2 linked regions of the Luteipulveratus mongoliensis genome follow. The protein of the gene in region 1 binds, or shares a complex with, the protein of each later gene. Links are inferred from orthologs where the notes say so. Each region holds a gene or a part of one and is shown in the gene's direction. Other genes may lie near its edges. The genes, in order: hisH and hisF.

What was found.
Region 2: the proteins of hisH (region 1) and hisF are in contact, whole or in part, in a crystal structure (PDB 6RU0), measured with the Thermotoga maritima proteins. The link is inferred for Luteipulveratus mongoliensis from one-to-one orthologs. Residues at the interface, in WP_004080484.1 of Thermotoga maritima: Asn15, Arg18, Arg22, Arg117, Leu118, Pro119, His120, Met121, Gly122, Trp123, Asn124, Asn134, Gly135, Tyr136, Tyr138, Val140, Tyr158, Glu180, Lys181, Ser182, Ser183, Lys184, Ile185; in WP_004080486.1 of Thermotoga maritima: Met1, Leu2, Ala3, Arg5, Ser40, Glu41, Asp45, Glu46, Ala70, Glu71, Ile73, Asp74, Ile75, Pro76, Phe77, Asp98, Lys99, Ser122, Gln123, Glu161, Thr195, Leu196, Asn247, Arg249, Glu251.

Annotation. Positions count from the first base shown.
Region 1 is NZ_CP011112.1:2,808,386-2,819,886, forward strand. What follows is about bases 3,023-6,016. They hold hisH (imidazole glycerol phosphate synthase subunit HisH), read left to right. Parts: upstream 3,023-4,203; coding sequence 4,204-4,830; downstream 4,831-6,016. Other genes in these bases: hisB (imidazoleglycerol-phosphate dehydratase HisB), read left to right, coding at 3,023-3,579; VV02_RS13435 (hypothetical protein), read left to right, coding at 3,581-4,207; priA (bifunctional 1-(5-phosphoribosyl)-5-((5-phosphoribosylamino)methylideneamino)imidazole-4-carboxamide isomerase/phosphoribosylanthranilate isomerase PriA), read left to right, coding at 4,867-5,601; VV02_RS13450 (SseB family protein), read left to right, coding at 5,598-6,016. Outside these bases: VV02_RS13415 (bifunctional [glutamine synthetase] adenylyltransferase/[glutamine synthetase]-adenylyl-L-tyrosine phosphorylase), read left to right, coding at 1-408; hisD (histidinol dehydrogenase), read left to right, coding at 526-1,872; VV02_RS13425 (histidinol-phosphate transaminase), read left to right, coding at 1,865-2,983; more of hisB, read left to right, coding at 2,980-3,022; more of VV02_RS13450, read left to right, coding at 6,017-6,344; VV02_RS13455 (SHOCT domain-containing protein), read right to left, coding at 6,447-6,689; VV02_RS13460 (NAD(P)/FAD-dependent oxidoreductase), read left to right, coding at 6,839-7,783; VV02_RS13465 (XdhC family protein), read right to left, coding at 7,797-8,975; VV02_RS13470 ((2Fe-2S)-binding protein), read right to left, coding at 8,988-9,464; VV02_RS13475 (molybdopterin cofactor-binding domain-containing protein), read right to left, coding at 9,472-11,501. UniProt on the Escherichia coli protein: IGPS catalyzes the conversion of PRFAR and glutamine to IGP, AICAR and glutamate. The HisH subunit catalyzes the hydrolysis of glutamine to glutamate and ammonia as part of the synthesis of IGP and AICAR.
Region 2 is NZ_CP011112.1:2,946,296-2,957,529, forward strand. Bases 3,324-6,050 are described here. They hold hisF (imidazole glycerol phosphate synthase subunit HisF), read left to right. Parts: upstream 3,324-4,172; coding sequence 4,173-4,928; downstream 4,929-6,050. Other genes in these bases: VV02_RS14060 (family 20 glycosylhydrolase), read right to left, coding at 3,324-3,490; VV02_RS14065 (nucleoside/nucleotide kinase family protein), read right to left, coding at 3,568-4,149; VV02_RS14075 (TIGR03085 family metal-binding protein), read right to left, coding at 4,925-5,578; VV02_RS14080 (ABC transporter ATP-binding protein), read left to right, coding at 5,711-6,050. Outside these bases: VV02_RS14050 (PH domain-containing protein), read left to right, coding at 1-190; VV02_RS14055 (FUSC family protein), read right to left, coding at 197-1,384; more of VV02_RS14060, read right to left, coding at 1,439-3,323; more of VV02_RS14080, read left to right, coding at 6,051-7,588; VV02_RS14085 (ABC transporter ATP-binding protein), read left to right, coding at 7,585-9,384; VV02_RS14090 (DUF2975 domain-containing protein), read left to right, coding at 9,456-10,139; VV02_RS14095 (helix-turn-helix domain-containing protein), read left to right, coding at 10,139-10,363; VV02_RS14100 (class I SAM-dependent methyltransferase), read left to right, coding at 10,400-11,017; hisI (phosphoribosyl-AMP cyclohydrolase), read left to right, coding at 11,205-11,234.

The DNA of each region.
Region 1 (11,501 bases):
AAGCTCGGTCACGGTGGGCTGTCCGACGTCGAGTGGACGGTCCAGCTGATGCAGCTGGAGCACGCCGCGCGGGTGCCAGGACTGCGCCACCCCGGCACCATGACCCCCCTGCGCAAGGCGGCCGAGGCCGGCCTCATCAGTGAGGAGAACGCCGAGATTCTCCGGGAAGCGTGGGTCCTGGCGACCCGGCTGCGCAATGCGTCGGTCCTGTGGCGCGGGCGGCCGGTGGACTCACTGCCGAGCGACCTGCGTGACGGCGACGGCATCGGCCGGATCCTCGGGCTCGAGGCCGGTTCAGGCCCGGTGCTGCACGACGATTACCGTCGCGCGGCTCGACGGGCCCGGTCCGTGGTCGACGAGTGCCTCTACGGCACTCCGCCTCGTGACAACGGCACCGACAACGCCTGACAGGTCAGGCCGGCGTACCCAGTGCGGAGCGTTGATGTCGCGCTCGTGAGCATGGCCCGGCGGCCGCCGCCTGAGATGGCCCGGCAGCGCGAGCGGGTCGCTTCGTAAACTTGGCGGGTGATCTCTCGTACCGATCTGCGCGGTCCCGCCCTGGCGTCCTTGGACGCTCGCGGTCTGCGCGACACCTTGCCCCGGGCCGGCTTCGACGTCGAGGCTGCCCTCGACGTCGTACGACCGATCTGTGAGCAGGTGCAGCATCACGGTGCTGACGCGCTGCGTGACCTGTCTGAGCGGTTCGACAAGGTTCGTCCCGAGGCCCTGCGGGTGCCGGCCGCCGTGCTGACCGCCGCTCTCGAGCAGCTCGACCCGGACATCCGGGCGGCGCTCACGGAGGCCACCCGCCGGGCGCGGGCCGTGCACGAGGACCAGCGACGCACTGACACGACCACGCAGGTCGCTCCGGGTGGCACGGTGACCGAGCGCTGGGTCCCCGTCGACCGGGTGGGGCTCTATGTGCCGGGCGGGGTGGCCGTCCTGGCCAGCAGTGTCGTGATGAACGTCGTCCCGGCGCAGGCGGCCGCGGTGCCGTCGCTGGCCGTTGCCAGTCCGCCGCAGCGTTCCAACACCGGTGTCTTCGCGGGCTATCCGGACCCGACGATCCTCGCGGCCTGCGAGCTGCTCGGCGTGGACGAGGTCTATGCCGTCGGCGGCGCCCAGGCGATCGCCATGTTCACCTACGGCGCCCGCGAGGACGACGGGACGGTGGTCTGCGAGCCCGTCAGCCTGGTGACCGGACCGGGCAACATCTACGTCGTGGCTGCCAAGCGGCTGCTCAAGGGTCTGATCGGGATCGACTCCGAGGCCGGCCCGACCGAGATCGCCATCCTGGCGGACGACAGCGCGGATCCCGAGCACGTCGCCGCTGACCTGATCAGTCAGGCCGAGCACGACAATCTCGCTGCGGCGGTGCTGGTCACCGACAGCGACCAGCTCGCCACGCAGGTCGAGGCTGCCCTGGAGCGACGGGTCGCGGCGACCAAGCACGCCGAGCGAATCCGTACCTCCCTCGGTGGCGCCCAGTCGAGCATCGTCCTCGTCGACACCATCGAGGACGGGCTCCGGGTCGTGGACGCCTACGCCGCCGAGCACCTGGAGATCCAGACCCGCGACGCGGCGGCGGTGGCAGCCCGGGTGCACAACGCGGGTGCGATCTTCGTCGGTGCGTACGCCCCGGTGAGCCTGGGCGACTACGCCGCCGGCTCCAACCACGTGCTCCCGACCGGTGGCTGTGCGTGCCACAGCTCGGGCCTGTCGGTTCAGTCGTTCCTGCGCGGCATCCACGTCATCGACTACACCCAGGACGCGCTGCGCGATGTCGCCAGCACGGTCACGACGCTGGCCGCGGCCGAGGACCTTCCGGCCCATGGCGAGGCCGTGACAGCGCGGTTCGACGCTGATGTCTGAGATCCGGGCGCTGCTCAGGGAAGACCTGCAGGGCCGTACGCCGTATGGCGCGCCCCAGCTCGAGGTGCCCGTGGCCCTCAACACCAACGAGTCGTCGTACGACGTCCCGGCCGTTGTCGTACAGACGATCCTCGAGCGTGTGGCGGCTGTGGCGCCCGGGCTCAACCGCTATCCGGATCGCGAGTTCGCCCAGCTACGAACGGCTTTGGCGTCCTACCTGACTGAGACGACCGGCGTGACGTTGACCGCTGACCACCTCTGGGCGGGCAACGGCAGCAACGAGGTGCTGTCGCATCTCGTCCAGGCCTTCGGCGGTCAGGGGCGGACCGCGCTGGGCTTCACGCCGTCGTACTCCATGCACCCGATCATCAGTCGCGGAGTCGGAACGACCTGGGTGGACGGGCTGAGGGGAGCCCCGAGCGGGATCTTCGACCTGGATCTCGAGACGGCGGTCACCCAGGCTCGTGAGACCCAGCCGGACCTGGTGTTCCTGTGCTCGCCCAACAACCCCACCGGCACGGCGCTGTCGCTGGAGGTCGTCAAGGCTGTCTATGACGCGGCGCCGCACGCGATCGTCGTGGTGGACGAGGCGTACGCCGAGTTCGCTCGCCCGGGCACACCCAGCGCAACGACCCTGCTGGAGGGTCGCGACCGTCTCGTCGTGACGCGCACGATGAGCAAGGCCTTTGCCTTTGCGGGAGTCCGCCTGGGTTACCTCGCGGCATCGCCCGAGCTCACCGACCTGCTGCGCCTGGTCCGCCTGCCCTACCACCTGTCCAGCGTGACCCAGGCGGTGGCGCTCGCGGCCTTGGAGCACGCCGACACGATGCTCGGCATGATCAAGGTCATCAAGGCCGAGCGAGACCGGCTCGTGGAGGGAGTCGCGGCACTCGGGCTGGCTCCCGTGCCCAGCGACGCCAACTTCGTTCTGGTGGGTGGCCTCGCCGACGCCGGACAGACCTGGCAGGCTCTGCTCGACCAGGGTGTCCTGGTTCGTGATGTCGGCATTGCGCACCACCTTCGGATCACGGCCGGGACACCGGAGGAGACCGACGCCGTACTCGCTGCCCTGGCAGCGCTCGACCCCAGCCACAGACAGGAGCCGTCGTGACTCGCACAGCTCAGATCACGCGTACGACCAAGGAGAGCTCGGTCGACCTGTGGCTGGACCTCGACGGGTCGGGCACAGCCGAGATCAGCACCGGCGTGCGGTTCTACGACCACATGCTCGAGAGCCTGGCCAAGCACAGCCTGATCGACCTCCGCGTCGAGGCCAAGGGCGACCTCGACGTGGACGCCCACCACACCGTCGAGGACACCGCGATCGTCCTTGGTGACGCGCTGCGCGAGGCGCTGGGCGACAAGTCGGGCATCGCCCGCTTCGGCGATGCCACGGTGCCCCTCGATGAGGCCCTCGTCCTCGCGGTCGTCGATGTGGCGGGCCGGCCCTATGTCGTGCACACGGGCGAGCCCGAGGGTCAGGTCTACGCGATCATCGGCGGCACCTATACCGGCTCGCTCACCCAGCACGTGTTCGAGTCGTTCGCGCACCACGCGGGCATCGCCCTGCACGTACGCGTCCTGTCCGGTCGCGACCCACACCACATCGTGGAGGCCCAGTTCAAGGCCGTCGCGCGAGCCTTGCGTGCAGCTGTTGCCCTCGATCCGCGGGTCAAGGGGATACCCAGTGCCAAGGGGGCGCTCTGAGATGTCCGCGGCGTCGTCCACCCTGCCGGGCCTGCTGCTGCTCCAGGGTGACGCCAAGCGGATCGGCAGCTGGGTCGCTCGGGGCACGGTGCCGGCCTATGTCGTCCCGGTCGGCGGCTGGACCGCGGTCGTGCCGGCAGGGGAGTCGGCCGCCAAGCCGCCCTATGACGACGGACTGACCATGCTGGCCAACCGGCCGATCCCGCACGGCTTCCGAGCTGCCCTGGGCTTCTTCGTCCTCGACAAGCGGGCGGTCGTCATCGCCCACCGACGTGGCTGGCGCGTCATCCCACGGTGGTTCGTGTGGGAGTCCGGTCGGGGCGCAGTGCGCGTGCAAGGGCTTTCGCCGATGCGGGTCGAGGACCTGCTCGATGTGGCAGGCGTCGCCTCAGGCGAGTCAACAGGCGTGCGCTCTCTCATGCGCTCCGACGAAGGCCAGCCGATGGACCTGCTGCGCGACCTGGTGGACGGCCTCGCATTGCCAGCCGGACGACTGCTCGCCGGCAGTGGCGTTCCGACGCAGGAGGACGCCGTACTCGTGACGCCCGACGAGCGCGACATCGCTCGGTTCGAGCGAGTAGTGGGCGAGGACAGGGCAATTCGCGCGGAGCAGGAGGGCCTGGAGTGAGCCGTCGTATCGTGGTCCTGGACTACGGCAGCGGCAACGTCCGGTCAGTTGTGCGGATGCTGGAGCGCGTCGGCGCCGAGGTGACTCTGACCGCAGACCCCGCTGCAGTGCGCCGCGCGGACGGCCTCTACGTCCCCGGCGTCGGCAACTTCCACGCGTGCGTCCAGGGACTCGTCGACGTCGGCGGTGACACCCTCGTGCGGGAGCGCATCGCGGCGGGAGCTCCGGTGCTCGGCGTCTGCGTCGGCATGCAAGCGCTGTTCGCGGACTCGACCGAGACGAGCGCGATCGCCACCCACCCTGGCCTGGCCCACTGGCCAGGCGTCGTACGCCGGCTGGCCGGCCCGGTCGTACCCCACATGGGTTGGTCGTCGGTCGAGCCTCCCGCGGAGAGCGTGCTGCTCAAGGGTCTGGCGGGGGAGCGGTTCTACTTCGTGCACTCCTACGCCGCGGACAAGGCCGCGACCCGTCAGGGCGGTGCGCCACTGACGACGTGGGCCACGCACGGGAGCCGGTTCGTCGCCGCGGTCGAGGACGGCCCGGTGAGCGCGACCCAGTTCCACCCAGAGAAGTCCGGAGACGCCGGTGCGCAGCTGCTGTCCACCTGGCTCCAGACTCTCTGAGCATTGACGAATGGCCATGAACGAAAGGACAACTCAGTGACGAAGTCTCGTCTGGAGCTCTTGCCCGCTGTCGACGTAGCCGGAGGTCAGGCCGTCCAGCTCGTGCAGGGCGTCGCCGGCACGGGCGGACAGTTCGGCGACCCGTGGGAGGCCGCCCAGGCCTGGCAGGACCAGGGGGCCGAGTGGATCCACCTCGTCGACCTGGACGCGGCGTTCGGCCGGGGCTCCAACCGTGAGCTGCTCGCTGAGATCGTCGGCCGGCTCGACATCAAGGTCGAGATGTCCGGCGGCATCCGTGACGAGGAGTCGCTCAAGGCAGCGCTGGCCACCGGCTGTCGCCGGGTCAATGTCGGCACCGCGGCTCTCGAGGACCCGGAGTGGACCCGGCAGGCGATCGCGACGTACGGCGACCAGGTCGCGGTAGGTCTCGACGTACGCGGTACGACCCTCGCCGCACGCGGATGGACGCGCGAGGGCGGTGATCTCTGGGAGACGCTCGAGCGTCTCGACGCCGAGGGGTGCAGCCGCTACGTCGTGACTGACGTCGCCAAGGACGGCATGCTGCAAGGCCCCAACGTCGGCCTCCTCAAGGACGTCTGCGCTCGCACCACCCGCCCGGTCGTGGCCTCCGGTGGCATCTCGACGATCGAGGACCTCGAAGCGTTGCGCGGCCTTGTCAGCGACGGTGTGGAAGGCGCGATCATCGGATCCGCGCTCTACCGTGGGGCTTTCACGTTGCCCGAGGCTCTTGACGCGGCCGGCTTGCCGTGACGGACAGCGACCCCGCCGCGGACTCGGCGGGTCAGGAGTGGTCGGGCCGGAGTCTCGGCAGCACGGGCTTCGACGACGACTCCGGATCAGCCGATCCCGCTCTGCTGACCGCGTTGGCCGACCCGACCGACGAGCAGGCTCTGATGCGAGCGGTCGGCGCAGCGCGCCTGATCGTGCCGATCGTCGCGGCGCCAGGTGAGGTCGATGAGTCAGGCCCGCTCGCTGTCGAGAAGTCGACCGACATGGCCGTCGTCACGCTGACCGCTCCTGACGGGCAGCGCGCGCTGCCGGTGTTCTCCGGGGTCGAGGCGCTGCTCGCGTGGGACAGCTCTGCACGGCCGTCGCCGGTCACGGCTGCTCGCGCCGCGCAGGCGGCAGTCTCCGAGCGGTGCGACGTGATGGTCCTCGACCTGGCCTCACCGAGGGTCACGACGCTCCGGCCGAGCATGGTGTGGTCCCTCGCGCAGGAGGCGAGCTGGTTGCCTGCCCATCTGGATCCCTTTGTGGCACAAGCCGTTTCGCGGGCCGTCGCCGATGAGGCCGACGTTGACTCCGTCGCTTGTGAGGATGGCGGCGAGGCCGGGCCAGGCGTTCTACGGATCGCGCTCACCGTCCGTCCGGGTCTGGCCACCGAGCAGCTGCAGGCCCTGGCCACCCGGATCGGCGAACGCATCGCCACTGACGGCGAGACCCGAGCGCGCATCGACGGTCTGGCGTTCTCGCTGCGCACCGCCCAGCCCTGACGCACAGGACCGCAGAAGGTTCGAGCGCCATGACGCTCGAACCTTCTGCTCCTGCCTGGTGGTGAGGACGCTCGCGTCAGCTGCCCTGGCGGACATGACGCATCAGCGCTTGTTGGCCTTCAGGGCGTCGAGCCGCTGTCGCATCTCATCGGCGCTGATCTCGCCGCGAGCGTAGAGGTCACGCACGGTGCCGGCCGCGTCGTAGCGACCGCCCCGCCAACGGCGTGAGGCGAAGAAGATGATCGTCCCGATGACGAGCAACGGGATGATCGGGAAGAACGGCCACGGCGGGCCGTCCCAGTGATCGTGGTAGTCGGTGGCCATCTGTGTGAGTGCTGTATTCATGTCATCCAGGCTCGCCGAGACAGGCGTTCAACACATCGGCTCGACGTTGAGATCGACGCTGCACACCCGTCGTACAACGCCCATTCGCAAATTGCCATTACGGCAACACAAGTTGCCCGGCGGTGCGAGTCGGGCGCACTCTCGTGAGCATGACGAACTCAGCGCAGTACGACGTCCTCGTGATCGGCGGCGGTGCCGCCGGCCTGTCCGCCGCTCTCACTCTCGGCCGCATGCGGCGATCGGCGCTGGTCGTGGACGCGGGGGAGCCCCGCAATGCCCCGGCGGCACACATGCAGGCGTTCCTCTCCCGTGACGGGCTGCCGCCGCGGGAGCTGCTCGAGATCGGGCGTCGTGAGGTGAAGAGCTACGGCGTCGAGATCGCCGATGATCGAGTCACCGAGATCGCCCAGGTGCCAGGCGGATTCGAGGCGCGTACGGCTTCCGGGCGGCAGGTGCGCGCCCGTCGAGTCGTCCTCGCGCTGGGTCTGCGCGACGTGCTGCCGGGCATCCTGGGACTGCAGGCACGATTCGGCAAGGACGTCGTGCACTGCCCGTACTGCCACGGCTGGGAGGTGCGGGACCAGCGCATCGGCGTCCTGGCGACCGGCCCGATGGCTGCGCACCAGGCACAGCTGTTCCGTCAGCTCTCCGGCGACGTCACGGTGCTGGTCAACGACATCGATATCCCGGCGGACGAGAAGGCTGGGCTACTCGCCCGCGGCATCGTGCTGCGCACCGGCCGTGTGGTGGAGGTGACCGTGGCCGACGACCGGCTGACCGGCGTACGGCTGGAGGGCGGCGAGCACGTGCCGTTCGACGCACTGGCTGTGGCGACTCGGATGGAGGTGCCGACCGACCTGGCCCATCAGCTGGGCGTCGACCTGACCGAGCTGCCCGGCATCGGCCGGCACGTCACGGTCGACGAGGTCGGGCGGTCCAGTGTCGAGGGCGTGTGGGCCGTCGGCAACACGGCTGACCTCAAGCTGCAGGTCATCAACGCCGCTGCCTCGGGCAATCTCTCCGGGGCCATGATCAACATGGATCTGATCCAGGAAGAGATCGCCGAAGCGCTCGTCCAACGAGCCGATCGCTGAGCGGGTGGGGCGCTCAGCGACACACGCCGGCGCCGATCAGCCGGGCGTCGATCTGAGCGGGGCTCCAGTCGGCATCCCGATGGATCGGACCCGAGTGGGCCGACAGTCGGGCGCCAGAGGCTCCGGATCGCAGCGCCAGGATCTCGGCGGCGATACTGACCGCGGTCTCGGCCGGCGTGCGGGCTCCGAGGTCCAGTCCCAAGGGGCTCGACAGGCGAGCGAGCTGACCCTCCGAGAGACCGGCCTCGCGCAACCGGTCCAGACGGTCAGTGTGGGTCAGTCGCGAGCCCATGGCACCGACGTACGCGACGTGCGGCAGTCGTAACGCCACCTCGAGCACGGGTACGTCGAACTTGGGATCGTGAGTCAGGACGCAGATGACGGTGCGGTCGTCCAGCCGACCGGCCTCGGACTCCTCCGCGAGGTAGCGGTGCGGCCACTTCGCCACGACCTCATCGGCGGCGGGAAAGCGCGACGGCGTAGCGAAGACCGGGCGGGCGTCACAGGCCGTGACGCGGTAGCCCATGAACGAACCCATACCGGCCAAGGCCGTCGCGAACTCGTTGGCGCCGAACACCAGCATCCGTGGCGCAGGCATGGCTGTCCACACGAAAACCCTTGTGGCGTCTCCCTGTTCGCCGTCCGGACCGAACGTGAGAGTGCCACTCGCGCCGTCGCGGAGCAGTCCATCAGCGGCCCGCGCCACTGCCTCGTCCAGACGGACCGAGCCGAGCCCGCCGACATCGAGGCCGGTGTCGGGACTCACGACGAGGCATCGGCCGACGCGTCCGGGTTCGCGGTCGGCGACCACGGTGGCGACCGCAACGGGTGTTCCGGCTGCCACCGCGTCCGCCACCTCGCCGAACCACGGCGCGGACTCGGCGTCGACATACTGCGTGAAGACCTCGATCGTGCCGCCGCAGGTGAGTCCTACGGCGAAGGCGTTGCTGTCGCTCACGCCGTAGTGCCGGAGCACGGGAGCACGGGAGCGCAGCACCTCCGTCGCCTGCTCATAGGCGTCGCCGTCCACACATCCGCCCGAGACCGATCCGAGGACGTCGCCGGCAGGCAGCACGACCATCGACGTACCGGCAGGCCGGGGCGCCGAGCTGGAGGTCGAGACGACCGTCGCCACCGCGACCGGCCGTCCCGCCCTCCAGTGCTCGGCCAGCTCAGGAAGAACGTCACGCATCTGAGCGCCCGGTCACATGTTCGCCGCGCCGGCCTTGATCGCCTCGCGGATCCGGACGTAGGTGCCGCACCGGCAGACGTTGCGGATCTCGTCCAGGTCGGCGTCGGAGATCTCGCGCCCCTCGGCCTTGGCCTGCTTCACCTTGGCGACGGCGGCCATGATCTGGCCGGGCTGGCAGTAGCCACACTGGGCGACGTCGGTCTCCAGCCAGGCCTGCTGCATCGGGTGCAGGTCACCGTCGGCGGTGTCGGCAAGGCCCTCGATCGTGGTGACCTCGTCCGTCGACTTGAGGTCGCCGACGCGCACCGAGCACGGGTTGAACGCCTTGCCGTTGACGTGCGAGGTGCACGCCTTGCACACGTTGATGCCGCAGCCGTACTTCGGGCCCGTCATCTTGAGGACGTCACGGAGAACCCACAGGACGCGTACGTCGTCGTCCACGTCGACCGAGACGCGCTTGCCGTTGAGGATGAAGGTCTGCTCAGTCATGGCTTCCTCAGAAGGTGTGGGCGAGGCCGTCGACCGGCGACTCGGGGACGGACGGGATGAACGGCTTGGGCTCGAACGAGAGCGTGTTGTGGTTGATCGGGAAGCGGGTCGGCACCTTGCCGGTCGCGCGGGCGTAGGCGCACGCGACCGCTGCGACCGAGGCGGGTACGCCCGCCTCACCTGCTCCGCCAGGCTGGTCGGTCTCCGGTGGCATGACCACGCACTCGAACTCCAGCGGCGTGTTCCACTGCCGCGTGTAGAAGTAGTTGTCCCAGCTGGCCTCGAGGAAGTGACCGTCCTTGAGGTGGGTGCTGTTGGTCAGCGCGAGACCGATGCCGTCCGACAGGCCACCCAGCATCTGTGCCTTCAGGCCAGCCGGGTTGACGACCAGGCCGGCATCGACCGCGATCACGGCCTTGGTCACCCGGGGGCCTGTGACGCCGTTGGGGACCTTGCGGTTGACCGTCGCAGGACGGCAGTCGATCTCGACGAGGCAGGCGGTCGCGCCCTTGTACTCACGGTGGATCGCGATGCCCTGTGCGGTCCCCGGCGCCATCGGGCGTCCCCACTTGCCGACCTCGGCGGCCTTCTGCAGCACGCGCTTGATCCGGGCGTCCTTCAAGAAGGCGAGCCGCATGGCCAGCGGGTCCTTGCCGAGCTTCTTGGCGAGCATGTCGATGACCAGCTCGTTGGCGCAGGCGACGTCGGGGGAGTAGATCGCCCGCATGCTGCCGGTGTTGAACCGCTGGTCGGTCTCGCTGAGCAGCTGGGTGACGACGCCGAAGTTGTAGGGCAGCTCCTGGGTGAGCGTGAAGATCGTCTCCGACAGCCCAAGGCCCACGGCACCGGGCGGCAGCTTGGCCGCGGTCGCGATGATCATCTCGCCGAACCCGTGACTGAAGTCGGTCGCGACGCTGGTGTGCCGCTGCTCGAACGTCAGCACCTGCCCGGCCAGATAGGTCGCCCGGATGCGTGAGGTCGCCATCGGGTGCATCCGACCCTGGCGGGGCTCGTCCGCGCGGTGCCACATCAGCTTGACCGGCTTGGCCATGGCCTTGGAGACCTTGGCCGCCTCGACCGCTGCGTCGTCGAACAGCTTGTGCCCGAACGAACCGCCGCCGGTCACCACGTTGACCGTGACGGAGGTCAGAGGCAGCCCGACGGCCTCGGCGACGTGGCCCTGCGCGACGATCGGCGCCTTGAGCCCGGCCCAGATCGTGGCCTTGTCCGGTCGTACGTCGGCGATCGCGCAGTTCGGCTCGAGCGCCGCACTGCTGCGGAACATGAACTCGAACGATGCCTCGACCTGACCAGCCAGGATGGGCACCTTGGGGACCACGAGCGGGAGCTCGGCCTTGCGCAGGTGCGCGAGCATGGACGCGTCGTCCTCGCCCTCGACCTTGCCGGAGCCCCAGTCGACATCGAGCGCGCGGATGGCGTCGATGCACTGGCCGAACGTCTCAGCTCGTACGGCGACCCCGGTGTCGATCATGGTCACGTCCGTGACGCCCGGCATCGCAAGCACGACCCGTAGGTTGCGGACGGCCTTGGGCGAGCCGTTCAGCCCGGGAGCGCGGCACAGCATCGTCGGCAACGCGCCTGGGATGTCCAGGTCGGTGACGAACTTCTTCTTGCCCGTCACGATGTCGCGCGCGTCGAGCCGCTTGACCGGCTTGCCGATCACGCTGAACTCCGACCTGGGCTTGAGCTCCACCTCGACCTTCTTCACGACCTTGCTGGCGGCTGCTTCGGCCAGCTCGCCGTAGGTCACCGACTTGCCGTTCGGCGCGGAGATGACACCGGCCTTCGACTTCAGCCGCGTGACGACCGAGCCGAGCTCGATGGCAGCGGCCTCGAGCAGTGCGCCCTTGGCGATCGCGGCGGCGACGCGGATCGGGGTGAACGTCGAGACCGTGGTGTTGGAGCCACCGGTGAGCTGGTTGAACAGCAGCTCCGGGCGGGCAGGTGCGAGCTTGACCGTGACCTTGCTGACGGGGAGGTCGAGCTCCTCGGCGATGATCATCGCGGTGGACGTCG
Region 2 (11,234 bases), 140 kb from region 1 along the record:
GCGGCAGCTGGAGTGGTCGCAGGTCGTCAACGTGCAGTTCGGCGCGCACAGCTCGTGGGCTGTTCTCGAGCTGGATGACACCGAGACGCTCGCGGTGATGGCGATCCAGCGGAATGACGGACAGCGTGCACTGGCAGAGGCACAGCGGCTCGCCGCTCTGGTCGAGGGACGCTCGCGGCCGTCTGCGTGACCGGTGTCAGTCGTCCAGGTCCTCCGCACGGGCCGGCACCTGGCCGCGCGCCTCGGCATAGGTCAGACCGGTGAGCATCAGCAGGTCGACCACGGTGGAGCGCATCTGAGCGCGAATCACCTCACCCGACAGCGATGTTCGGCGCGAGGCCAGCGAGCAACGACGGGCGATACGGACGAGCGCGTCGCGCGAGTCCTCGGGGTCTCGGCGAGCGGTGAGGTCGGTCGCCATCTCGCCCATCGTGGCCGCGAGGTCGTCGAGGATGTCGAGGTAGGACGGCGGAACCAGCTCGCCCACCCAGACTGCGACTGACGCTCGTCGCACGAGCACGCGCAGGTTGCGGATGGCCCGGTCAAGGGGCTCCTGGATGTCGGCGATCCCGACCACCGACGGTCCGTGCCTCCGCCGGAAGGGCGACTGCCGGGTGACCGCGATGCCCTCCGCCGTGGCTTCGCGCAGCTCGGTCAGCATCGACTCCGAGTCCCGCGCACGGTCCAGGGCGGTGTCGACACGGTCCTGGTCACGGCGGCGTACGGCGGTGGCGGTCTCGGCGAGCACATCGCTGAGCTCGGTGAGCACTTCGCCGGCCTTGACGCGCGGTCGGCGGATCGGTGAGGTCGGCGTGATGGTCGCGGCGATGATCGCCACGATGCCTCCGACCGCGGCGTCGAGCCAGCGGCTGAACGCCGTGCCCGGAGGGGCAACGAGGATCACCACGATCATTGACTGGACGCCCGCCTGGATCATGATGAGCCCGCCCGCGCCGAGCAGGACTGCCAGGCACATCGAGCAGACGACGACCACCGCCAGCTGCCACGCGCCCGTGCCGAAGATGTGCACGAACACGTCGCCGATAAAGACTCCGATGGCCACGCCGGCGGTGAGCTCGACCACCCGACGCAGGCGCTGGCCGTACGTCAGGCCAAGCGTGACCAGCACGGTCACCGGTGCGAAGAACGGTTGCGGATGGTCGAGCACGTCGTGCGCGATGACCCAGGCGAGTGCGCCGAACAACCCGCACTGCAGGATCAGGAAGAACCGGTTGCGCAGCCGGTCGGCACGCTCTCGCAAAGAGCGACGGGTGAGCTGGGGGCGAGGGTCGAGGCGCCGACCCCAGTCGCGTGCGAGCACCGTTGCGGCAGTGCTGTCCTCGGCAGGTGGAGGGGTCTCGCCGGACGGCTCCCGCGTGCTCATCGGTGACCTCCTCGACGTCGGGACGAGGCTACCGGCGTTGACGCTCGAACGCCCTTATCGGCGTGGTGCGCCGAACAGCCGAAGGGACATCACGTCCACGCCGCCTGCTGGCGCCGATTCGACGACCAGTCGGACGTATCGGCCAACCCCACGCAGGTGCTCGAACTCTTCGATGCCGACCGCCCGTGGGTCGAAGTCGATCAGGTCCTGGGGAGTGGTCGCCTTCCGGTAGGGCGTGGTGCCGCCCTTCCCCGTGCTGGTCGAGGCCAGCTGGCGCCAGCGCCTGCCGTCGGCGGACAGCTCCAGCCGGTACGCCGAGGCGAACCGAACGCCCCACTGCACGGCCGCGCGGTCCAGCGCTACCGGCTCGCCGAGGTCGATCGTGAACGCAGTGCCACGGCCGCCATCCGACCCGCTGCTCCAGCCGGTCGACGGGTCGTCGTCCACGGCCGCCGCTGGATCCTGGCCAGTCGTCGCCACGGCTCTGCATCCCATGGCCAGGTCCACCGTGGGCAGTCCGCCGGGCGCGTCTCCGACCTGTTGCAGGGCACGGACGAAGCCCGGGTAGTCGGCGGCCGGCTTGGGCGAGCCCCAGCCGGCCTGGGCCACGATGTGAGTGAGCCGGGTGGTGTACTCGGAGATGTGCTGCTCGGACTCCGCGTCGCCTGCGTCGCACCAGATGTGCATGGCGGTGCCCTGGTTGGCCGATCCGGTGATCGTGCGGAATGGGGAGGGGGTCTCTCCGTCCGCTCCCCAGTTCAAGAACTCATCGACCTGCCAGTTGTCGTAGGTCCACGGGGTGTCCTTGCGGTAGTCCCAGCCGCCGCCGGCCGCGTAGTAGGTGGGCGGGCTGCCACCGTTCATCACGGTGAAGCCCTGGTCGACCAGCCACTGAGGGTCCGCGCCGCGGGAGGTCCAGAAGTCGATGTTGATGGTGCTCGACGGCCGGACGACCGCGGTCTTGACCCCGACCAACCCGTCGTTCCACATCCGCATCGTCTTGCCGTGCGCGCGCACGATGTCGTTCGCCCAGTTCAGGAACCCGAGCACGCAGTCGTTGCCGGTCAGCTTGGACGCGTCTCCGTCTGAAGGCAGGTAGTGCGCCTTCGCGTAGGCGATGTACGCAGCGTTGTCCGACACTGAGTCGGCCTCGTCGCCGCCGATCATCCAGTAGCGGCCCGGGAAGAGCGGCAGGTACTCATCCAGCAGGTCCTTGATGAACGCGTAGACCTCGTCCTTGCTCAGGTCCAGGGTGGTCTTGGTGCCCGGCAGACCCAGCTCGGGGTGGACGGAGAGCACCTGGGTCATGTGTCCGGGGACGTCGATCTCAGGGATGATCTCGATGTGGTGCTGCTCCGCGAGCGCGATCAGGTCGCGCACCTGGCGCTTCGTCAGGAAGCCGTCCTTCGACACCACTTCGGGGTGCGTGCTGGACTCGATGCGGAAGCCCTCACTGTCCGACAGATGCAGGTGCAGGGTGTTGAGCTGCATGTACGCCATGTTGCGGATGGTGCCTTCGAGCCACTCGGGCGTGAAGTACTTGCGACCGTTGTCGACCATCAGCCCGCGATAGGGCTTCAGCGGCCAGTCCACGGCGGTGCCGCCCGCCACGACCGGCGACTGGTGCAGCAGCTGGAGCAGCGTACGAGTGCCCCGGAAGATGCCCGTCACAGCCGCCGCTGACAGGTCCATGACAGCGCCGGAGTCAAGGGTGTAGCCCTCGTCGCCGGTCGCCGGGTTCCTGTCGTCGGACAGTCGGAGCCGCAGATCGCCGGGGCGTGCAGCGCCGGTGACCACAGGTATCCGGCGGCCGGTCAGCGTGTGCAGGTCGGTCGCGAACAGGGCGGCGGTGCCGGCCAGCTTCGAGCGGTCGGCCCTGTCCAGGACGATGCGGCTCCGTACGCCGAAGCGGTACGCACCTCTACCGGCCGTCCACTGCTGGAGTCCGGGCACGGTCAGCGGTCGTGCTACCACCGCTTGACGGACGCCCGGGGTTCGCACGAAGCCCTCCGCCCGGGCCGAACCTGCCGGGGCGGTCGTGGCAGCCGCGACGAGGGCGGCCGTGCCGGTGACGAAGGTGCGTCGGGTGGGATGCGCCGGATGCATTGCGACTCCAGAAGGCAGGAGGAAGATGTCTATACAACTCCGGTCATCCTGGCCGTTCGATGCGCGAGCCGCAAGGGTCAGTCGGGATCAGTGCGGAAGAGCAGGTGGGCGTGGTCTCGCGTGTGATCAGCGGCGAAGACCGCCGCCTCCTGACGTGCCCAGCGTTCCCAGTTGGTGCCGAACGTGTCGCCGTCGCGTTCGAGCCCGCGCTTCATCCGCAGATCGTGCTCCGCCTCGAGCCACACTCGCACCGCGACGTCCTCGCGAGCCGACCCGACCGTGCAGGCGCAGCCCTCCACGACCACGAACCGGTGCTCGGGCACCTGCACGAGCTCGGCGTACCGTCCGCTCTGCCAGTCGAACCGGCGGTACGCCGCGGGCTCGCCCCGAGTGAGAGGGGTGAGCACCTGCGCGGACAGGAGGGCGGGAGCGGCGGCCAGGCCGTCCCAGCCGGGAAAGATGTCGTCCAGGTGCACGACGGGCGCATCGTCGAGGGCTCGCGAGACGAGCTGGGCGAGTGAGGACTTCCCCGAGCCGGCAGGCCCGTCGATCCCGACGATCACCGGGGCGCCGCGCGCTGCTCGGGCGAGGTCGGCGACTCGCTCGGCGTCGGCGGGGCGCGCGTGGTTCACACCCCAGACGTGATGGTCATCGGACACGGACGTCACCCTAGGCTGACGGCGTGAGCGTCGCCGTCCGTGTCATCCCGTGTCTCGATGTCGATGCCGGTCGTGTGGTCAAGGGCGTCAACTTCGACAACCTGCGCGACGCGGGCGATCCCGTCGAGCTGGCCGCCGTCTACGACCGGCAGGGCGCCGATGAGCTCACCTTCCTCGACGTCACCGCGTCATCGGCCGACCGCGAGACGACCTACGACGTCGTACGCCGGACGGCCGAGCAGGTCTTCATCCCGCTGACCGTCGGGGGAGGCGTACGCGCAGTCGGCGATGTCGACCTGCTGCTGCGCGCGGGCGCCGACAAGGTCGGCATCAACACCGGCGCCATCGCTCGCCCGGAGGTCATCGCTGAGATCGCCGACCGGTTCGGCTCTCAGGTGCTCGTGCTGTCCGCTGATGTACGCCGCTCGCCGGACGGCCGCTTCGAGGTCACCACCCACGGTGGTCGCCGGTCGGCCGGTCTCGAGGCGGTCGAGTGGTGCGTACGCGCGACAGAGCTGGGCGCCGGCGAGATCCTGCTGAACTCGATGGACGCGGACGGGACCAAGAACGGGTTCGACCTGGAGCTGATCCGGGCGGTGCGCGCCGAAGTGAGTGTGCCGCTGATCGCCAGCGGAGGAGCCGGCACACCGCAGCACTTCGTGGAAGCCGTGGAGGCGGGGGCCGACGCGGTCCTAGCGGCCTCGGTGTTCCACTTCCAGGAGATGACGATCGGCCAGGTCAAGGACGCCTTGCGCACCGCCGGCCACGAGGTCCGTTAGAGCCCCATCGTCGCTGACCGGTACGCCGCGACCGCGTCCGGAGGACCGTCGATCTCGACATCGGCCCTGGCACCATCCGCGCCGGCCCGGCCCGCGATGCTCAGCAGGATCTCGCCGGGAGCGCCCTTCAGCGTGACGGTCTGCTCGGGTCCGCTGCCGCGTCGCAGCACCGCCTCGCCGTGGCCGTCGCTCTGTGCCTCGACACCGACGTCGACCCCACGCAGCGTCATCTTGGCCATCCGCTGCACGACCGGCCACAGCTCTCGCTCAGCAGCTGAGGTCAGCTCGCGCCGCGCGCTCGGATCGACGCCGCGCAGCACGTCCTCGTGGTGGATGAAGAACTCACCCGTGTTGGCGACCTGGTCGATCGCGCCGATCCGGAACGGCGAAAGGAAGGGCGGCCCGGAGCGTACGGTCTGCACGAGCTGCTCCCACGGCTGCGCCGCGAGGCTGGACATCACCGAGTCGGTGTGGCTCGACAGCGCACTGACGAACATCCCGATCGCAGCGTCGGGACGCGACTCGCGCAGCACGAGATGGGCGGCGAGGTCACGGGTCGTCCAGCCCGCGCAGAGAGTGTCCGCGTCGGGCCCGACGAGCTCGAAGGTGTCGCAGAGCGCCTGTCGTTCCTGCTGAGCCAGAGATGCCATGGCGCCATGCTCTCGCGAATAACCGGTGGCGGTCGTGTCGGTACCGCGTGAGAGGCTGGAAGACGCGGTCGCACCGGCTTTGGGGAGTCGGTCTGCGGACCCGTCCACCCGCGGTACGAAAGGGATCTCGCCGTGACCTCGGCTGCTCAGACCAGGCCGGCACCTCGCCGTACCCTCCGCCGGGGCCTGCGCGTCATCGCGACCGGGTTCGGCGAGCAGCGCAAGGTGCTCGCCGTGGCCGTTCTCGGTTCGGCGATCTACGGGGTGATGACCGTCGCGATGGCGCGGGTGATCGCTCATCTGGTGTCCTCGATCGTCGAGCCGGCCGTTGCTGCGCGCTCGATCAGCGGCGGGCAGGTCTGGACGATCGTCTGGCAGATGACGCTGGCCGTGCTGCTCACGGTGGTCGGTGTGGTGCTGCGTCGGGTCGGTGCCGGCATCGCGTTCTTCAACCTCAACGCGTCCTACCGTCGACGGGTCACCCGCCAGTACCTCCGGCTCCCGCTCGCGTGGCACCACCGGCACCCGTCCGGCCAGCTGCTCTCCAACGCCAATGCCGATGTCGAGGCCACCTGGAACGTCTTCCAGCCGCTGCCCATGGCGATCGGTGTCCTCGTGATGCTGGCGGTGGGCTCGGTCGAGATGTTCCGTGTCGACCTGTGGCTGGCGTTGATCGGAATGCTCGTGTTCCCAGCGCTTTTCGTGGCCAACCTGGTCTTCCAGTCCCGCATGTCACCTCGTGTCACCCTCGCCCAGCAGCTGCGGGCGGAGGTCAGCGAGGTCGCCCACGAGAGCCTCGAGGCTGGGCTGCTGGTCAAGGCGATGGGTCGCGAGGAGCAGGAGACCGCGAGGTTCGCCGAGGTCACCAACCGGTTGCGAGTGGCCGCCGTCGAGGTCGGTCGGACGCGCGGCACCTTCGACCCGGTGATCGAGGCGATCCCGACGTTCGGCACGTTGGCCGTGCTCGCAGTGGGGACCGCTCGCGTGTCCTCCGGCGACCTCGACGCCGCCTCCGTGGTCCAGATCGCCTACCTCTTCTCCGTGCTCGCGTTCCCGGTCCGCTCGTTCGGCTGGGTGCTCGCCGAGCTGCCGCGCACCGTCAACGGCTGGGACCGCGTCGCCGGCGTCCTGCGCGCTCGCGGCGAGATGACGTACGGCGACCAGCCTCTCCCGTTCGACGGCCAGGGCGCGGTCGGACTGGAGGGCGTCTCGTACGCCTATGACGTCGCCGAGCGCTCCGACCTGGGCCGCGAGGGCGTGACCGGCTCGGAGTCGGCACCGACTGAGCGCGTCACTGCCGTCCGGGACGTCACCATCGAGATCCCGCCCGGGCAGACGACCGCGCTGGTCGGGCCCACGGGCTCCGGCAAGTCGACCCTCGTCAACATGGTGCTGCGGCTGGTCGATCCGACGGGCGGCGTGGTCGAGATCGACGGGCGCGACCTGCGCGAGGTCCGGCAGGGCGGCGTACCCGAGGTGGCGACGCTGGTCGCCCAGGAGACCTTCCTGTTCGACGACACCGTGGAGGGCAACGTCACACTCGGCCGGGACGCCGATGAGACGGATGTCGAGGACGCTCTGCGGGTCGCACAGGCATCCAAGTTTGTGGCGGAGCTCTCGGACGGCGCGCAGACCCGGGTGGGGGAGCGCGGTGCGAGCCTGTCCGGCGGACAGCGTCAGCGAATTGCGTTGGCACGTGCGGTGATTCGCCGGCCCCGGTTGCTGGTGCTCGACGATGCGACATCCGCCGTTGACCCGGCCATCGAGACAGCCATCCTCGACGGGCTGCGCGAGCGCAGTGACGGGATGACCGTGCTCGTCGTGGCCTACCGGAAGTCGACGATCGGCATGGCTGACCGGGTCGCCTACATCGAGCGTGGCCGGGTACTCGATCAGGGCACGCACTCTGAGCTGATGGACCGGTGCGAGGGCTACCGCCGGCTCGTCACCGCCTACACCCGCGAGGCTGAGGAACGCGCAGCCGTGGCGGCCGATGAGGAGGCGTCATGAGCGCGGACACCGCGACCTCGAGCGAGATCGGCGGCAGCGCCGAGCTGACGACCAGCCAGACGCTGCGTCGCGGCGTCCAGCTGTCACCGGAGCTGCGCAACGGTCTGCTCGTCACCCTGGCGCTCGCCCTGATCTCGACGCTCGGACGCGTCCTCGTGCCGTTCGTCGTCCAGCAGACCATCGACCACGGCATCATGGCCGACGGCGGTCCGGACACCGGCCTGGTCGTACGACTGGTGTGCCTCGCGGGGCTCGCCGTCGGGCTGACGGCCGTGACGTCGTACTTCGTCAACCTGCGGCTTTTCCGCGCCTCTGAGGGCGGTCTGGCCACACTGCGGGTGCGCGCCTTCCGACACATCCACGACCTGTCGGCCTTGACCCAGAACTCCGAACGCCGTGGCGCGCTGGTCTCGCGGGTCACCAGTGACGTCGACACGATCTCGCAGTTCGTGCAGTTCGGCGGGCTGATGTTCATCGTCTCGATCGGTCAGCTGACCGTCGCGACCGTGCTGATGGTCATCTACAGCCCGCTGCTGGCCGCGGTGGTCTGGATCTGCTTCATCCCGCTGTTCGTGGTCGTGCGCCGTTTCCAGGGGATGGTGGGTCGGGCCTACACCGGAGTTCGCGAACGCGTGGGCGACATGCTCGCGGCAATCTCGGAGTCGGTGGTCGGGGCGGTGACGATTCGGGCGTACGGCGTCGAGGAGCGCACCGGCGAGCGGATTGACCTCGCGATCGACCGGCACCGACGTGCGGCCATCCTGGCTCAGCTCAAGGCTGTTGCCGCGTTCACCTCCGGACAGCTGGTCGCCGGCCTGACGACCATGGCAGTGCTCGCGGTGGGTGCAGTGATGGCCGCGCACGGTGACCTCAGCCTGGGTGAGCTGCTCGCATTCTTGTTCCTGGTCAACCTCTTCACCCAGCCGGTGCAGACGGCGACCGAGATCCTCAACGAGATGCAGAACGCCATCGCCGGTTGGCGACGCGTCATCGGCGTGATCGACACTCCAGCCGATGTCAGCGACCCGGCCGACGACGGTGTCGAGCTGCCGCGTGGGCCGATCACGGTGGAGTTCGACGACGTGTCCTTCGCCTACCCGGGCGGCGAGACCGTGCTGTCCGACGTCTCGTTGACGATTCCGCCTCGGTCGCGCGTGGCCGTGGTGGGGGAGACGGGCTCGGGCAAGACGACGCTCGCCAAGCTCCTCACCCGACTGATGGACCCGGCGGGCGGGACCGTACGGCTGGACGGCGTCGACCTGCGTGATCTCCGCTTCTCGTCCTTGCGGTCGCGCGTGGTGATGGTGCCGCAGGAGGGCTTCCTCTTCGATGCCACGCTGCTGCACAACCTCAGGTTCGGTCGCCCGGACGCGAGCATCGAGGACGTCGAGCTGACTCTCACCGAGCTCGGACTGGACGGGTGGGTCGAGGGCTTGCCGCACGGTCTGGACACCGAGGTCGGCCAGCGCGGCGAGTCCCTGTCGGCCGGTGAGCGCCAGCTGGTCGCGCTCGCTCGCGCCTACCTCGCCGACCCTGATCTCCTGGTGCTCGACGAGGCCACCAGCGCAGTTGACCCCTCCACCGAGGTACGCATCCAGCGAGCCCTCGACGGTCTCACCACCGGCCGCACGTCGGTCGCCATCGCCCACCGGCTCTCCACCGCGGAAGCAGCCGATGAGGTGATCGTGGTCGACCGCGGTCGCGTCGTGCAGCGTGGGCCGCACGAGCAGCTCGTCCGGCAGCAGGACGGGGTCTATGCCCGTCTGCACGCGTCCTGGGCCCGCCAGCAGACCTGATCTCGGCTTCCCTGGGGTATCGATATTCGATAGTATCGAAAATCGATAGCATCAAATCTCGGGAGGCTCGGATGTTGACCCAGGACAAGCCCTTTGTGAGTCTGCGCGCCATGAACGCACTGGCTGCCCTTGTCGTCGTGCTCGGCTGGCTGGCGGCCGTGGGTGGCGTGGTGTACGCGATCAACGGTGCGACCCAGGCGGGCGGCTCGATCACCGTCTCTGCGCAGGTGCACGATCTGACCGGGACCACAGTTCGGGACAGCGTGCCGGCCGACGCAACGCTTCGTCCGACGGGGAGCCAGTCGGCGCTTCAGCTAGGGCTGCCGAACAGCGGTACGGACAGCTGGATGCACACCCCGGCCGACTCCTGGTTGCTCACGACAGGGGACTCCTCCGTTGCTGAACAGCTCCTGTCGCGCGGCGACGCGGTCATCTGGGGCCTGAGCGCTCTGGCGGCGGGCTACGCGCTGCGCGCCCTGATCCTGTCCATCAGCGCTGGCCGACCGTTCGCCGAGGGCAACGCTCGCCGCATTGCCACCATGGGCGTTCTGGCGGTGGCAGCGTGCTGGGCCGGGTCTGCCTCGACGGGTGCTGCGGCCGTCGTGGTTGCCGATCGAGTGGGCGTGACGTCACAGGTGAACGGCGTCCTGTCGTTCTCGCTCCTGCCGCTGGTGGTCCTGCCCTTCGTCCTGGTTCTCGCCGAGGCGTTCCGGCGCGGCGGGGAGCTGGCGCGCGACGTCGACGGCCTCGTGTGATGGCAGCTCCCGAGCACCGGGTCACCTGCCATCTCGACCGATTGCTCGAGGAGCGCGGCATGACCCTGACTGAGCTGGCCGAACGTGTCGGCGTCACGGTGGTCAACTTGTCGGTGCTCAAGAACGACCGAGCCAAGGCGATCCGGTTCTCGACACTGACTGGCATCTGCGAGGTTCTCCGGTGCGAGCCGGGCGACGTCCTCTCGCTGCGCGCCGCACCCTGAACGAGCGGTGTCGGTCCTGACCACCAGGATGGCCGGATGAACAGAGCGCAGCTCGAGGCCGACCTCGTGACCTACTACGACAGCGAGGCGGCCGAACGCACGGTGCGCGCACTGCCGCCCGAGCGAGAGGCCGCGCGGTCGTCGTACGCCGACCTGCTCGGTCGCGAGAACCGCGCCTCGGTGCTGGAGATCGGTTCCGGTCCGGGTCGGGACGGTGTGGCGCTGCGTGACACCGGTCTGCGCTACACCGGCGTCGACCTCGCGCCGGAGAGCGTCGCGCTGTGCCGTCAGGAAGGGCTGGACGTCCACGTCGCCTCGGTGCACGAGCTGCCGTTCGAGGACGACGCGTTCGAGGCCGGCTGGACGATGAGCACCCTGCTGCACGTACCCGACACGGACCTCGACTCCGCGCTCGGCGAGATCGTCCGTGTGCTGCGACCCGGAGCTCCGTTGGCGGTCGGCGTCTGGGGTGCAGCGCAGTCGCGCGAGGAGACCTGGGACGAGGGCACCGGGTTCGGGCCGCGGTTCTTCAGCCTCCGCAGCGACGCCGACCTGCGGGAGCAGCTCGCGTCGTACGGCGAGATCGAGGAGTTCCGCACCTGGCCCGGACACGGCGGTCTCCACTACCAGTGGGCCGTGCTGCGCTGCCGCTGATCGACGCAGGGGCACCCTCAAACCCAGGCGACTCGCCACCTCGCAGATGCCTCCCCTACGTGGGGGTCACTCTCGACGTAGCGAGTCACTTTGCGGATGCAAAAGAAGGCCGGCCGTGGTCCGTCCCGATCCGCGCCACGTCCAACCGCTGTACTCCTGCCGACCGGCCATCGTGAACAATGGCCGGGTGCCTGACGAGACCGCTCTGCCCCCGGAC